Thermovibrio ammonificans HB-1: one gene and its partner. The protein of the gene in region 2 binds, or shares a complex with, the protein of the main gene of each other region. Links are inferred from orthologs where the notes say so. Each region holds a gene or a part of one and is shown on either strand. Other genes may lie near its edges.

What was found.
Region 1: the proteins of secY (region 2) and secA are in contact, whole or in part, in a crystal structure (PDB 3DIN), measured with the Thermotoga maritima proteins. The link is inferred for Thermovibrio ammonificans HB-1 from one-to-one orthologs. Residues at the interface, in WP_004081795.1 of Thermotoga maritima: Glu108, Gly109, Glu110, Glu111, Ala236, Glu237, Arg238, Arg239, Ile240, Thr241, Ile242, Gln243, Tyr244, Ala245, Arg246, Arg247, Val248, Thr249, Gly250, Arg251, Arg252, Val253, Tyr254, Gly256, Ala257, Ser258, Thr259, Tyr260, Leu261, Pro262; in WP_004082002.1 of Thermotoga maritima: Glu261, Ala262, Arg263, Lys300, Ala301, Arg302, Thr303, Ile304, Ile305, Leu323, Tyr324, Asp325, Pro326, Val329, Ser330, Tyr333, Ile336, Lys340, Phe345, Val349, Glu363, Phe364, Tyr374, Ser375, Gly376, Gly377, Glu393, Ile395, Thr482, Ser483.

The regions. Positions count from the first base shown.
Region 1 is NC_014926.1:1,057,252-1,064,389, forward strand. Bases 1,910-5,074 are described here. They hold secA (preprotein translocase subunit SecA), read left to right. Parts: upstream 1,910-2,264; coding sequence 2,265-4,874; downstream 4,875-5,074. Other genes in these bases: THEAM_RS05425 (hypothetical protein), read left to right, coding at 1,937-2,212; THEAM_RS05435 (C40 family peptidase), read left to right, coding at 4,907-5,074. Outside these bases: THEAM_RS05410 (KamA family radical SAM protein), read right to left, coding at 1-379; THEAM_RS05415 (coiled-coil domain-containing protein), read right to left, coding at 376-1,128; THEAM_RS05420 (MBL fold metallo-hydrolase), read left to right, coding at 1,106-1,909; more of THEAM_RS05435, read left to right, coding at 5,075-5,764; THEAM_RS05440 (DegQ family serine endoprotease), read left to right, coding at 5,783-7,138. UniProt on the Escherichia coli protein: Required for protein export, interacts with the SecYEG preprotein conducting channel.
Region 2 is NC_014926.1:248,089-254,875, forward strand. Bases 3,530-6,343 are described here. They hold secY (preprotein translocase subunit SecY), read left to right. Parts: upstream 3,530-4,176; coding sequence 4,177-5,511; downstream 5,512-6,343. Other genes in these bases: rpmD (50S ribosomal protein L30), read left to right, coding at 3,530-3,705; rplO (50S ribosomal protein L15), read left to right, coding at 3,707-4,165; THEAM_RS01420 (adenylate kinase), read left to right, coding at 5,508-6,071; map (type I methionyl aminopeptidase), read left to right, coding at 6,074-6,343. Outside these bases: rpsQ (30S ribosomal protein S17), read left to right, coding at 1-8; rplN (50S ribosomal protein L14), read left to right, coding at 32-400; rplX (50S ribosomal protein L24), read left to right, coding at 413-769; rplE (50S ribosomal protein L5), read left to right, coding at 788-1,345; THEAM_RS01380 (type Z 30S ribosomal protein S14), read left to right, coding at 1,364-1,549; rpsH (30S ribosomal protein S8), read left to right, coding at 1,576-1,998; rplF (50S ribosomal protein L6), read left to right, coding at 2,024-2,566; rplR (50S ribosomal protein L18), read left to right, coding at 2,585-2,950; rpsE (30S ribosomal protein S5), read left to right, coding at 2,960-3,517; more of rpmD, read left to right, coding at 3,520-3,529; more of map, read left to right, coding at 6,344-6,787. UniProt on the Escherichia coli protein: The central subunit of the protein translocation channel SecYEG. Consists of two halves formed by TMs 1-5 and 6-10.

The sequences.
Region 1 (7,138 bases), 810 kb from region 2 along the record:
CATCTACCTCATCTTCTGAGATTGTAAAGAGAGGCCTCCTCCAGTTACGCTTACGCATACAGAACCGGCACAGAACCGGACAGTAGTTGGTTGTTACAACGAGAACCCTATCGGGGTAACGGTGGGTTAGGCAAGGAGCTTTCCTGTCGCGCTCCTCCCTTAAGGGGTCGGGCTCCCCGAGGTTCTGAAGCTCAGGGTTAAGCTCTTCAAGGGAAGGAAGGAGCATACGCCTTACGGCGAAGCTCTCGGCCGCCAGCCGGGCGTAGTACTCGGTTGTAGAAAAAGGGTATACGGGAACAACGGCCCTGAAGGCCTCCCTCTCTCGGGGAGAGAGGGGTAAAAGCCCTTCAAGGGCTTCAAGGCTTGTAATTACCCTCATTCAAACTTCCACCCGCAGGCATCGAGCTCTTGGTAGATGGAGTCTCTCTGGCCGAACCGGACAAACTTAACCGTTTCTCCCTCCATCTTCAGGTAGATGGCCCTGTACTCACCGTAGGGAGAGGTTACCCTGAGCCTGTAGATGTCGTGTTTAGAGTCCCTCCTCAGTAGCCGGGAGGTGCTCTCTATCCGTGAAAGGGCAGATACGAAGCTATCGAACAGGAAGGGTTTAACGGAAACCTCTTTAACCATATCTTTCCTGAACCGCTTAGAGAAGAGAACCTTGAGCTTCCCTCCCTTACCCTCAACAAGCTCGGTAAGGGCGTTAAGGGCAACCTCTATGAAGAGCTCAACCTTGGGCTTTGGGACTTCCTGAGCCTTCAGGTTCTCTATCTGACGCTCCTTCTGGGCAACTTCGCCCTTCAGGCGGGATATCTCTATCTGGAGGTCCTCTATTTTGGCCCTGTAACGGTCTATGTCTTTAAGCTCCTGCTCTCTCTTTCTGAACTCCTCCTCCCGCTTTTTCAGCTGTTGAAGTTGGGAGCGAAGCTCCCCTATCTCCTGATAGAGCTCCTTTATTTTCCTGTCCTTACCTTTAAGCTTCTCGTTCAGGTTCTTAATCTGCCTTACAAGGCTATCCCTACTCTGGAACCGCCTCTCCTTCCGTTGAACCTGCTGAGACTGCCGTTGCCGCTGCTCGGCCTCTACCCTTAGGAAGTACTCCTCAATGTCCCTGAACCCCTTTTCCATTGTTCTCTCCCGAAAAGTTGATAAATTGAACTCCATGACACTACAGATAGAAAATTTAGGTCACTCCACCTTTACGGTAAAGATTGGAAGTTTGGAGGTCCTAACAGACCCCTTCTTAACCGAGTGTGCAGGGGGAATAAAGAGGGCAGTGCCGGCTGCCAAAAGGCCGGAGGAGGTAACCCCGAAAGTTGTCATCGTATCCCACGCCCACTACGACCACCTGGACCTTAAAACCGTAAAAAGGCTAAAAGGAAAGCCCGTATACCTGACTCCGGAAAACTGTAAAAAGGTGATAAAAAGGGAAGAGGTAATAGAGCTGAAAAACTTTGAGTCGGTAGAGATTGAAGGGGTAAGGTTCTGGAAAGTTCCGGCCCACCACAACCGGGGCCGAAACCTACTCCACCCCGACACCGGGGTAGGCGGGTTCGTAATAGAACACGGAGGGGTTACCGTTTACTTTGCCGGGGATACAGCCTTCTCGGAGCACCTCTACAGCTCCATAGGGGAGAAGTTCAAGATAGATGTGGCAATGCTCCCCATAGGAGGGTTCTTCCCCGTTTTCAGGAAGTTCCACCAAACGCCGGAGGAGGCAGTTAAAGGTTTCAAAATCCTTAAAGCTCGCCGCCTCGTTCCCATACACTTCGGGAGCTGGCACCTGATTCCCCTCTTCCTTAGGTTAGAAAGGGCACTCGAAAGACTGATGGCCTGCAGCCTAACATCGGGAATAACAGACCGGGTAACAGTAATCCAACCGGGGGAGAGGGTCACCTTTGACATTTAGGAGCAACTATAGTAGTTTTAGTGTGCAATGAGACTGAGCAGGCTGATATTCGGAATTATCCTTCTAACAATAACGGTGTGTGCCGCACCGGCCGCCGAAGCGGCGGTTCAGTTTACAGACCGTCCGGTCTGCTCTTCCCTTTTAACTCATACGCTCTGCGAAGTTAAAACCTTCAAAGAGGAAAGAGTAACCGCCTCCGAGAGCCGGGAACTCCCGGTTCCTTTAAAGACAGAGGCCGTTTTTAAAGGGAGCCCACTAAACCTTAATGCCCCTTCAAGAGCATCCCCCACCCCTGCCCGCTAACCTCCGGCCGAATCGACTTCCAACCACTTTAAAGCCTATCGGGAGGACCACTATGATAAATGCCATATTGACAAAGATTCTCGGCAGCAGAAACGAAAGGGTTATAAAAAAGCTCAAGCCCATAGTAGAGAAAATCAACAGTCTCGAAAAGGAGTTTGAGAAAAAGAGCAAGGAAGAGCTTCAATCCCTCACCGCCAAGTGGCGCTCCGAGCTCCAAAAGCTCCAAACGGCCCAGGAACAGTTCAAGTACATGGACAAAATACTCCCCGAGGCCTTTGCAGCCGTTAGAGAAGCCGCAAAGCGAACCCTCGGAATGCGCCACTACGACGTCCAGCTGATAGGCGGCATCGTTCTCCACCAGGGAAAAATCGCCGAAATGAAAACAGGCGAAGGTAAAACTCTGGTTGCAACCCTGCCTTCCTACCTCAACGCACTTGCAGGCAGGGGCGTCCACGTTGTAACCGTAAACGACTACCTGGCCAAAAGGGACGCAGAGTGGATGGGCCCCGTTTACAACTACCTGGGGTTAACCGTAGGCTACCTCCAGAACCAGATGGAGCCTCCCCAGCGGAAAGAGATGTACGCCCGCGACATCACCTACGGAACAAACTCCGAGTTCGGATTCGACTACCTCAGAGACAACATGGTCTTCTCAAAAGAGGAGAAAGTCCAGAGGGAGCTCTTCTACGCAATAGTAGACGAGGCCGACTCAATCCTCATAGACGAAGCCCGAACTCCCCTTATAATCTCCGGCCCCTCCGAAGAGAGTGTAGACGTTTACTACATAGCCGATGCCATAGTCCGCCAGCTCAAAAAAGAGAAAGACTTCAAGCTCGAAGAGAAGACAAAAACGGCAACCCTCACCGACGAAGGCATCCGCCACGTAGAAGAGATAGTCAAGAAAATGACGGGAATGAAGGAGTTCAACCTTTACGACCCCAAATTCTCAGACCTCCTCCACGCGATAATACAGTCCCTCAGGGCCCACCACCTCTTCAAAAGGGACGTAGACTACGTTGTAAAAGACGGCAAAGTGATAATCGTAGACGAGTTCACCGGCCGGATTATGCCAGGCCGACGCTGGAGCGACGGTCTCCACCAAGCTGTAGAGGCCAAGGAAGGGGTAAAGATAGAGGCGGAAAACCAGACACTTGCAACCATTACCCTCCAGAACTACTTCAGGCTCTACAAAAAGCTCGCCGGCATGACGGGAACGGCAGAAACGGAAGCGGCAGAGCTTAAAGAGATTTACGGCCTCGACGTAGTCGTTATCCCCACAAACAAACCGGTAATCAGGAAAGACCACCCCGACCTCATATTCAAAACAAAGAGGGCAAAGTTCAACGCAGTGATAAAGGAGATAGAGAAGAACTACAAAATCGGCCGACCGGTTCTCGTGGGAACAAACTCCATAGAGGACTCTGAGTACCTCTCCAGACTCTTAAAACAGAGGGGCATTCCCCACCAGGTACTAAACGCCAAATACCACGAGAAAGAGGCAGAGATTGTTGCCCAGGCGGGAAGGTTGGGAGCGGTAACAATAGCCACCAACATGGCCGGTAGGGGAACCGACATCCTCCTTGGCGGCAATCCCGAGTTCCTCGCCAAAAAGGAGCTTAAGGAAAGGGGGATTACCCCGGAAAAGGTGGGTGAGGAGAAGTACCAAGAGATATACCAGGAAACTCTGAAAAAGTACAAGGAAATCACCGAGAAGGAGAAGGAGAAAGTTAAGGAACTAGGAGGCCTCTACATCATTGGAACCGAGCGGAACGAGTCAAGGCGTATAGATAACCAGCTCAGGGGAAGGGCCGGCAGGCAGGGAGACCCGGGAGAGTCCAGGTTCTTCCTCTCACTGGAGGATAACCTGCTGAGGCTCTTTGGTTCCGACCGCATAAAGAAGCTGATGGAGATGATGAACGTTCCCGAAGACGAGCCCATAACCCATAAGATGGTGAGCAAGGCCCTTGAAAACGCCCAGAGGAGAGTGGAGGAGCAGAACTTCCAGATTAGAAAGAGACTCCTTGAGTACGACGAGGTCTACAACGTTCAGAGGAAGGTTATATACGAGCAGAGGAACAAAATACTGGAAGGGGAAAACTTCAAGGAGGAGATTTTAGGTTTCATGGAGGACGTAGCCTGGGAGCTTGTTGACTCCTTCGCCCCCGAAAACGTCCTGCCCGACGAGTGGGACCTTGAAGGGCTCAAGAAAACCCTTGAGACGCGGTTCGGATTTGAGTTCCCGATACCAACAAAATACGAAGAGCTTATGAACCTTGAAGTTGAAGGGGCTCCTACCGACAGGGAGAAGCTGGCGAAGCTCATATACGACACGCTTGCTGAGAAGTACAACGAGCTGGAGAAACTGGTCGGAGAGGGTCAGCTCAGGGAGATAGAGAGGGTTGTAATGCTCGACAGGCTCGACCAATACTGGAGGGAGCACCTGAGAGCCCTGGACCACATAAAGGAGAGTATAGGCTGGAGGGGATACGGCCAGCGGGACCCGGTTGTAGAGTTCAAGAAGGAGGCCTTCCAGCTGTTTGAAGACCTTATCTCCAACATAGAGAACGGCGTTGTAGATTCACTCTTCAACTACTACAGGTATGCAAAAGAGCAGGTGCAAGAAGCTCAGCACTCCCAAGACTCAAATCTACAAACGGTTTGATAGAATAGTTGGCTGAAAGTTTAAGAGAGGGGATGGTGAAGAGAATCCTTGCAGCCTTAACTCTCGTTCTGATAGGCGTTAGCTCCGCCCAGGCCCGGATTTATACGGTAAAAAGGGGCGATTCACTGTACAAAATCGCCCACCGGTTCCACATCTCCATAAGGGAGCTTAAGCGGGCCAATCACCTGCGCTCAAACATACTGAGGCCCGGCCAGCGGCTCTACATACCGCCGCGCTTCCACAGCAGGGCTTGGTACCGCCAGTTTCGCCCGGAAAAGAGCACCGAAACCATCTCTTTCATAGAGAAAAAGTCGGAAGTTGAGAGGAACATATCATCGATAAGCAGCGAGATGGTTCCCCTTACCAACGCTGTTTACCAGGAGGCCGAAGAGCTTTCCGACGTGCTTTCAACTCCCCTAAACGTGAAGTACGACAACTGGAGCCTCTCTATCCTCAACAACCCCGAGTATAAGGGGATATTCTTTAAAACGCTCGCTCAGGTGTTTAAAGAGCTTAAAAACACCCCTTACGTTTTCGGGGGGAACAACCCCAAGTTCGGCCTCGACTGCTCGTCGTTCACGATGTATGTTTACAGGAAGCTGGGGGTAAAGCTTCCGAGAACGGCAAGAGCCCAGTACAACTTCGGAATTCCCATAGACAGGCACCACTTAAAGGTCGGAGATTTGGTCTTCTTCAGAACTTACGCCCGCTACCCCTCTCACGTGGGAATCTACATAGGAAACGGCAAGTTCATCCACTTCTCCTCTATGTACCACGGCTTGGCAATTTCGTCCCTTAACGACAGGTACTTCAGGAGGAGGTTTATCGGGGCAAGGAGAGTTCTATCTGAGAAGAAGATAAAACAGTTAATCTACGCCCAGACAAAATAAGAACAGGAGGTAAGTGCGATGAACACAAGACAGCTTCTAAAAGGGTGTGTCGCCGCGGCTTTTACGCTCGTGGCAGCCTCTGCTCCGGTTATGGCCCAGGTTGAGGCCACACAGCAGGACTACCAGGTTGTTCAGTCTCTACAGAGGGTATTCGAGAGCGTAGCCGAGAAGGTTAAACCGGCGGTTGTAAACATCAGCACGGTTTCCGAGATAAAGTTTAAGCACCCTCCTATTCCGCCCCAGTTCAGGGACTTCTTCCACCAGTTCGGAATACCTTTCCCCTTTCCCAACTTCCCCGACTCGTTCCAGACAAGGGCTTTAGGCTCGGGTTTCATCGTTAAGGTAAAAGACGGCTGGGCCTACATACTCACCAACAACCACGTTGTAGCCCACGCCAAGAAGATAAGGGTGAAGCTCAGCGACGGCACGGTCTACAGGGCAAAAGTTGTTGGAACAGACCCAAAAACCGACGTTGCCCTGATAAAAATCCACGTTGGGAACAAAAAGGTTCCCGTTCTCCAGTTGGGAGACTCCGACAAGATTAAAGTCGGCGAGTTTGTTATAGCGGTGGGGAACCCCTACGGCCTGAACTGGACTGTAACCCACGGGATAATATCTGCAAAGGGCAGACACGGACTCGGCCTCAACCCCATCGAGGACTTTATCCAGACCGATGCCGCAATTAACCCCGGTAACAGCGGCGGTCCGCTGTGCGATATTCACGGCAGGGTAATAGGTATAAACACCGCAATCGTCAGAAACGCCCAAGGGCTCGGCTTTGCCGTTCCCATAAACATCGCAAAGAAGGTAATGGAAGACCTCCTGAAGTACGGTAAGGTCATAAGGGGCTGGCTCGGCGTCTATATTGAAGACATCAGCGGAGAGCTCGCCCAGAAGTTCGGCGTTAAGGAAGGAGTACTTGTTACAAAGGTTATGCCTGGCTCTCCGGCGGAGAAGGGAGGCCTGAAGAGCGGGGATATTATTGTTGAGTTCAACGGAAAGCCGGTTAAAAACGTTGCAGACTTACAGCTCAAAGTTATAAACACCAAGCCCGGCACCAAGGTCAAGATTACCGTAATCAGGGACGGAGAGCGTAAAACTCTAACGGTTAAGATAGGGCAGATGCCGGGCAGCCAGCAGCTTGCGTCTGCAGACCTTCTCAGTAAGTACGGCTTCTCCGTTCAGAAGCTCACGCCGGAGCTCAGGGAGAAGCTCGGCCTTCCCAAGTGGATTAAGACGGGACTTGTAGTAACCGAGGTCAAGCCCGGCTCTCCGGCAGACGACGCCGGCCTCCAGGAGGGAGACGTAATAGTCAAGGCCGGAACCACCCCGAGAAACATGAGGCCGGTTAAGTCGGTAGACGACCTCTTGGCC
Region 2 (6,787 bases):
AGGAGTAAATCCTTACTAAAGGAGTGAGGCGATGATTCAGGTTCAGACATACCTTAACGTGGCAGACAACACTGGAGCCAAAAAGGTCCAGTGTATCCGCGTTCTCGGCGGTTCAAACCGCAGGTACGCCTCCCTCGGTGACCAGATAGTTGTTACCGTTAAGGAGGCTGCTCCCAACGCTACCGCCAAAAAGGGAGAGGTTTACAGGGCGGTAGTTGTCAGGACTAAGAAAGAAGTGAGGCGTCCCGACGGAACTTACATCAAGTTCGACGACAACGCCTGCGTTCTCCTCAACAAGCAGGGAGAGCCGTTGGGAACTCGTATTCTCGGTCCGGTTGCAAGGGAGGCAAGGCAGAAAGGCTTCACCAAGATAACCACTCTTGCTCCTGAAGTTATTTAAGGAGGGCTGCTAATGGCTGCTAAGAAGAAGTTCAAGATAAAGGCCGGCGACAAGGTTATTGTTATCGCCGGTAAAGATAAGGGTAAAGTAGGTAAGGTTTTGAAGGTTCTCCCTGAGAAGGAGAGGGTGATAGTTGAAGGTGTAAGAATCGTTAAGAAGCACGTTAGGCCCTCTCAAACCAACCCCGAGGGCGGCATCATAGAGAAAGAGGCCCCCATACACATCAGCAACGTTATGCTTGTTGACCCCAAGACTGGCGAGCCCACAAGGGTTGGCATAAAGTTTGTAGACGGCAAAAAGGTTCGTTACGCTAAGAAGTCTGGAGAGATTATTGACGAGATTAGCAAACCACAGAAGGCGGGTCGGTAATCCGCGTAGGGAGGTAGTATGGCAGAGGAGAAGTACGTTCCGAGACTGAAGAAGAAGTACAAAGAGGAAGTTATACCTGCACTTATGAAGAAGTTCGGCTACAAAAACGTTATGCAGGTGCCGAGAATAGAGAAGATTGTTGTTAACATGGGTGTGGGTGAGGCCGTTCAGAACATAAAGGAGCTTGAGAACGCCATGAACGACCTTGCCCTCATTACCGGTCAGAAGCCTTCCGTTAGGAGGGCAAAGCGTTCCGAGGCCGGCTTTAAGCTCCGTAAGGGAATGCCCATCGGAGCCAAAGTGACCCTCAGAAGGGACCGTATGTGGGATTTCCTTGACAGGCTCATCTCCATGGCCCTTCCGAGGGTTAGGGACTTTAAAGGGCTCTCTCCGAAGTCCTTTGACGGCCGCGGAAACTACAACTTCGGTCTTGAGGAGCAGACCGTTTTCCCCGAGATTGACTACGACAAAGTTGACAAAATCCGTGGTATGAACATCACTATAGTTACAACTGCCGAAACCGACGAGGAGGCAAAAGCCCTCCTGGAGGCTCTCGGATTTCCGTTTAGGAAGTAACCCGAATAGGAGGCATTTATGGCAAGGAAAGCTTTAATCGTAAAGGCTCAAAAGGAGCCGAAGTTCAAAGTAAGGAAGTACAACCGCTGTCCCCTCTGCGGTCGTCCGAGGGGTTACATAAGGGAATTTGGAATGTGCAGGCTTTGCTTTAGAACCCTTGCACTCCAAGGAAAAATTCCGGGCCTGAAGAAGGCCAGCTGGTAAAAATTGGTTAGAGGGGTAGAGAAGCCATGATGATGGATACTGTTGCCGATTTCCTCGCGAGGATTAGGAACGCGAACCTTGTTTACCACGAGACTGTAGAAGCTCCTTATTCTAAGGTTAACGAGGCCATAGCGAAAATCCTGAAAGAGGAAGGTTTTATAAAGGACTACGAGGTTATAGAGGTGCCCTTCAAGAGGGCCAAGAACCCTGAGAACAAGAAGAAGGTTATCAGGGTTCATATGAAGTACGGCCCCAATAAGGAGAGGGTCATCAACGAGATTAAGAGGGTATCTAAGCCCGGTAGGCGTATTTACGTAGGTAAGGACGAGATACCCCTTGTAAAGGCAGGTCTCGGTGTTGCCATTCTCTCCACCAACAAGGGGATTATCCCCGGATACAAGGCCAGGAAGCTCGGCGTAGGTGGAGAGGTTCTCTGCTACGTCTGGTAAAAACAACTAAGCGAGGAGTGAGAAGATGTCCAGGATAGGTAGGCTTCCCGTTGAGATACCGCAAGGAGTAACGGTAGAGGTTAAGCCCGGGAACCACGTTGTTGTTAAGGGCCCTAAGGGGCAACTCGAGTTTACCTTCAACCCGAAGTTAACAATTAAGGTTGAAGACAACAAGGTTATCGTTGAGAGGCCCAACGACGAGAAGCAGATGAAGGCCCTTCACGGAACCACCAGGGCCATAATAAACAACATGGTTATCGGAGTTTCAAAAGGGTTTGAGAAGGTTCTTGAGGTTAAAGGTCTGGGTTACAGGGCCTTCGTTAAGGGTGATACTCTGGAGCTTCACCTTGGATTTTCCCACCCGGTTCTCTACAAGATTCCGGAGGGTATTCAGATTGAGGTCGACAGGGACAACAACATCTACGTTCGCGGTATAGATAAGCAGAAGGTAGGCCAGGTTGCGGCCGAAATCCGCTCCTTCAGGCCGCCTGAGCCTTACAAGGGTAAAGGTATCAGGTACAGGGGTGAGAGGATTATCCTCAAGGCCGGTAAGTCTGCTAAGAAGTAACCTTAAAGGGGTGAGAAGATGGCTAAGTTAACAAGGCGTGAGAGAATTGCGAAGAAGCACAGAAGGGTTAGGAAAAAGGTATTCGGAACGCCCGAAAGGCCGAGGCTGGCGGTTTACAAGAGCTTGAAGCACATCTATGCACAGATTATTGACGATACAAAGGGTGTTACACTTGTTTCCGCCTCTACTCTCGACAAGGAAATCAGGCCGAGGATGCCCGAGCTTACCAAAACCGAAGAGGCCTTTGAGGTCGGTAAGCTTATCGCGAAGCGTGCCCTTGAAAAGGGCATAAAGAAGGTAGTTTTTGACAGGGGCGGTTTCATCTACCACGGCCGTATTAAGGCCCTTGCCGAAGGTGCAAGGGAAGGCGGACTTGAATTCTAAGGAGGTATCATGGCGAAGAGGGTAAAACCTGACGGTTTAGAGCTTAAAGAGAGACTTGTTCACATTAACAGGAACGCTAAGGTTGTAACCGGCGGAAGGAAGTTCAGCTTTACCGCCTTCGTTGTTGTAGGCGACGGTAAAGGCGTTGTCGGTTTTGGAAGGGGTAAAGCTGCAGAGGTTCCAGACGCTATAAGGAAGGCCACTGAAGATGCCAAGAAGAACCTTATAAAGGTTCCCGTTGTAGACGGAACCATTCCCTTCGAGGTTGAGGCCAAGTTCGGCGGCTCCAAGGTTATTATGAGGCCGGCCGCTCCCGGTACCGGAGTTATTGCGTCTGCTCCGGTTCGTGCCGTTCTTGAGTCTGCCGGCGTAACCGACATTCTCACAAAGGTTATAGGCTCTACAAACCCCCACACGGTTGTTAGGGCTGTTCTCAAAGGCCTTGAGCAACTTAAGACTCCCGAGGAGTTTGCCAAGCTCCGCGGAGTTCCCGTTGAGGAGCTTCGCAGGCGCTGGAAGCTTCCGGGCCGCAAAGTAACAAAAGAAGGTGAGATTATCAGGAGGTAACAATGGCTAAGGTTAAGATAACGCTCGTTCGCGGCCTTGCCGGTAAGAGCAAGAGGAAGAAGGCAACTCTCGAAGCTCTCGGCCTCAGGAAGAGAGGAGCTTCCACCGTTAAGGAGCTGAATCCCGCAATTGAGGGAATGATTGAGAAAGTTAAAGAACTCGTAAAAGTAGAACCTGTGGAGGAGTAAAATGGGACTTGGACTGAATAACCTTAAGCCCAACCCTGGAGCTGTCCGTGAGAAGAAGCGTGTAGGTAGGGGTCACGGCTCTGGCCACGGTAAAACCTCCGGAAGGGGACAGAAGGGTCAGAAGGCCCGCTCCGGATGGAAGGGCGGAACCAGGCCCGGATTTGAAGGTGGCCAGACTCCCCTTTACATGCGCTTTCCCAAGCGCGGCTTTTCCAACGCTCCCTTTAAGAAGGAGTACGCCGTTGTTAACGTAAGGGACCTCCAGGAGCGCTTCGAAGAGGGAACCGAAGTTACCCCTGAACTTTTAAAGCAGGTTGGCCTTGTAAAAAGGAACCTTCCCGTTAAGGTTCTCGGGGACGGAGAGCTCACCAAGAAGCTGGTAGTTAAGGCCCACAAGTTCTCCGAATCTGCTAAGCGTAAAATTGAGGAGGCGGGAGGCTCCTGGGAAGAGATAGCCTAAGGAGAAGGTAAATGAACCTTTCCAAAATATTTGCCAACGTTACGGCGGTTCCTGAGCTCAGGAGGAGATTCCTCTTTACCTTAGCGCTCCTGGCCGTTTTCCGGCTGGGAGCCCATATTCCCGTCCCCGGTATAAACGTTGAAGCCCTTGTAGACTTCTTCCAAAGGGCCCAGGGGACCGTTTTCGGCATGATGGACATCTTCTCCGGAGGGGCCCTGAGGAAACTCACCATCTTTGCCCTCGGCGTTATGCCCTACATCAGCTCCTCCATCATCATGCAGCTTCTCACTGTAGCCATTCCCTCTATAGAGAAACTTGCGAAAGAGGAAGGGGAGTACGGCAGGAGGAAAATCAACCAGTACACCCGCTACGGTGCGGTTCTCCTTGCCTTCATTCAGGCCCTCGGAATAGCGATAGGCCTTGAGAGCATGACGAGCCCTACGGGCGTTCCCATAGTTCCCAACCCCGGCTTTACCTTCCTCTTCGTAACCGTTACCACCCTTACTGCCGGCTCAACTTTCCTGATGTGGCTCGGCGAGAAGATAACCGAAAAAGGTATCGGTAACGGAATGTCTCTTTTGATTTTCGCCGGTATCGTTGCGAGCATCCCCTCTGCCGTTATAAGGGTGCTCACAATGGTGAAGAGCGGGGACATGTCCCTCTTTAAACTCCTGACGGTTGTGGCAATCATAGTCTTGATGATTGCCGCCATAGTTTACATTCAAGAGGCCGAAAGGAGAGTCCCCCTCCAGTATGCCCGGAGAACAGTCGGCCGTCAGGCCGTAGGGCGCTACACCAGCTATCTTCCCATTAAACTCAACCCGGCCGGCGTTATTCCCATAATCTTTGCAGCCTCTATCCTGATGTTCCCGGCAACCGTTGTTCGCTTCATTCACAACCCGATTGCCCAGTCAATCTATGAGGCCCTTCAGCCGGGAACTACGCTCTACCTGGTTGTTTACGGCGCTTTAATCTTCTTCTTCACCTATTTCTACACCGCAATAGTCTTCAACCCTGAAGAGATAGCCGAAAACCTCAACAAAGCCGGAGGCTTCATCCCCGGCGTTAGGGCGGGAACCGACACCGCCAAGTACCTCGACAGAATCGTATCGAGACTCACCTTTGCAGGGGCGGTCTTCCTGACGCTTGTGGCCTTAATTCCGATGATTATCGTTCAGAAGATGAACCTGCCCTTTTACTTCGGCGGTACGGCCATCCTGATTGTTGTAGGTGTGGCCCTCGATACCCTCAAGAGGATGGAAGCTTTCGCCCTTATGCTCTCTTACGAAGGCTTCCTCGGAAGAAGACGGAGAAAGATGCGCTTGGGAGCAGGAGGTTCCAGATGATAAAAGTAGTCTTCTTAGGCCCTCCCGGAGCCGGAAAGGGAACTCAGGCCCAGAGGATTGCGGCCAAGTACGGCGTTCCCCACATATCTACCGGCGACATCCTGCGTGCCGCCGTTAAAGAGGGGACTGAGCTCGGAAAGCTTGCGAAAACTTACATGGACAGGGGAGAGCTCGTTCCCGACGACGTAATAATAGGTATCATCAGGGAGAGGCTATCCGAGCCCGACGTTAAAGAGAAGGGCTTTATCCTCGACGGTTTCCCCCGGACAATCGCCCAAGCCAAAGCCCTCGACCAGATGCTCGAAGAGCTCAACATGCCCCTCGACAGGGTAATCTACCTCAACGTAGACGATGAAGAGATTGTTAAACGCCTCCTTGCGAGGGGAAGGGAAGACGATACCGAAGAGGTTATAAGGAAGAGGCTAAAAGTTTACAGGGAGCAGACCGCTCCTCTTATAGACTACTACTCCGAAAAGTGCCTCCTTGTTGAGATTTACGGAGTGGGAGACATAGACGAGATAACTGCCAAAATTGAAGAAGCTCTCGGGTTGAAGGGTTAAAGTTGAAGCGGACAAAGCACGGAATAATCCTTAAAACCCCCGAAGAGATAGCCAAGCTCCGAACGGCTGCTGCTACCACTATGGAGATTCTCCTTAAAATTGCGGAGAACGTGGCTCCGGGTATAACCGCCCTCGACATAGACAAGCTTGCAAGAAGCTACTGTAAGGAGTACGGCGTTAGGCCGGCCTTTCTCGGCTACGGGGGCTTCCCCGGAGCCATATGCGTCTCCGTGAACGAGGAGGTTGTCCACGGTCTCCCGACTAAAAACAAAGTCTTTAAGGAGGGGGACATAGTCTCCCTCGACTTCGGGGCAGTTGTTGACGGCTGGATAGGGGACGTGGCGGTAACTGTTCCCGTAGGTGAGGTCTCTCCCGTTGCCCAGAAGCTCATAGAGGTAACGGAGAAAGCGCTCTACAAGGGTATAGAGGCCGCTAAAGTGGGCGGCAAACTCATCGATATATCAAGGGCGATTCAGCGTTTTGTGGAGTCCCACGGATTTAACGTTACACGGGGGTATGCCGGTCACGGTATAGGGCGCTCCCTCCATGAGGAGCCCCAGATAACAAACTACGTTTTTAAAGGTTACCCCGACATAACTCTCGAGCCGGGCATGACGTTCGCAATTGAGCCTATGGTTAACGAGGGAACGGGTAAGGTGAAGGTGAAGCGTGATAGGTGGACCGTTGTAACCAGGGACGGGAAGCTGTCTGCCCAT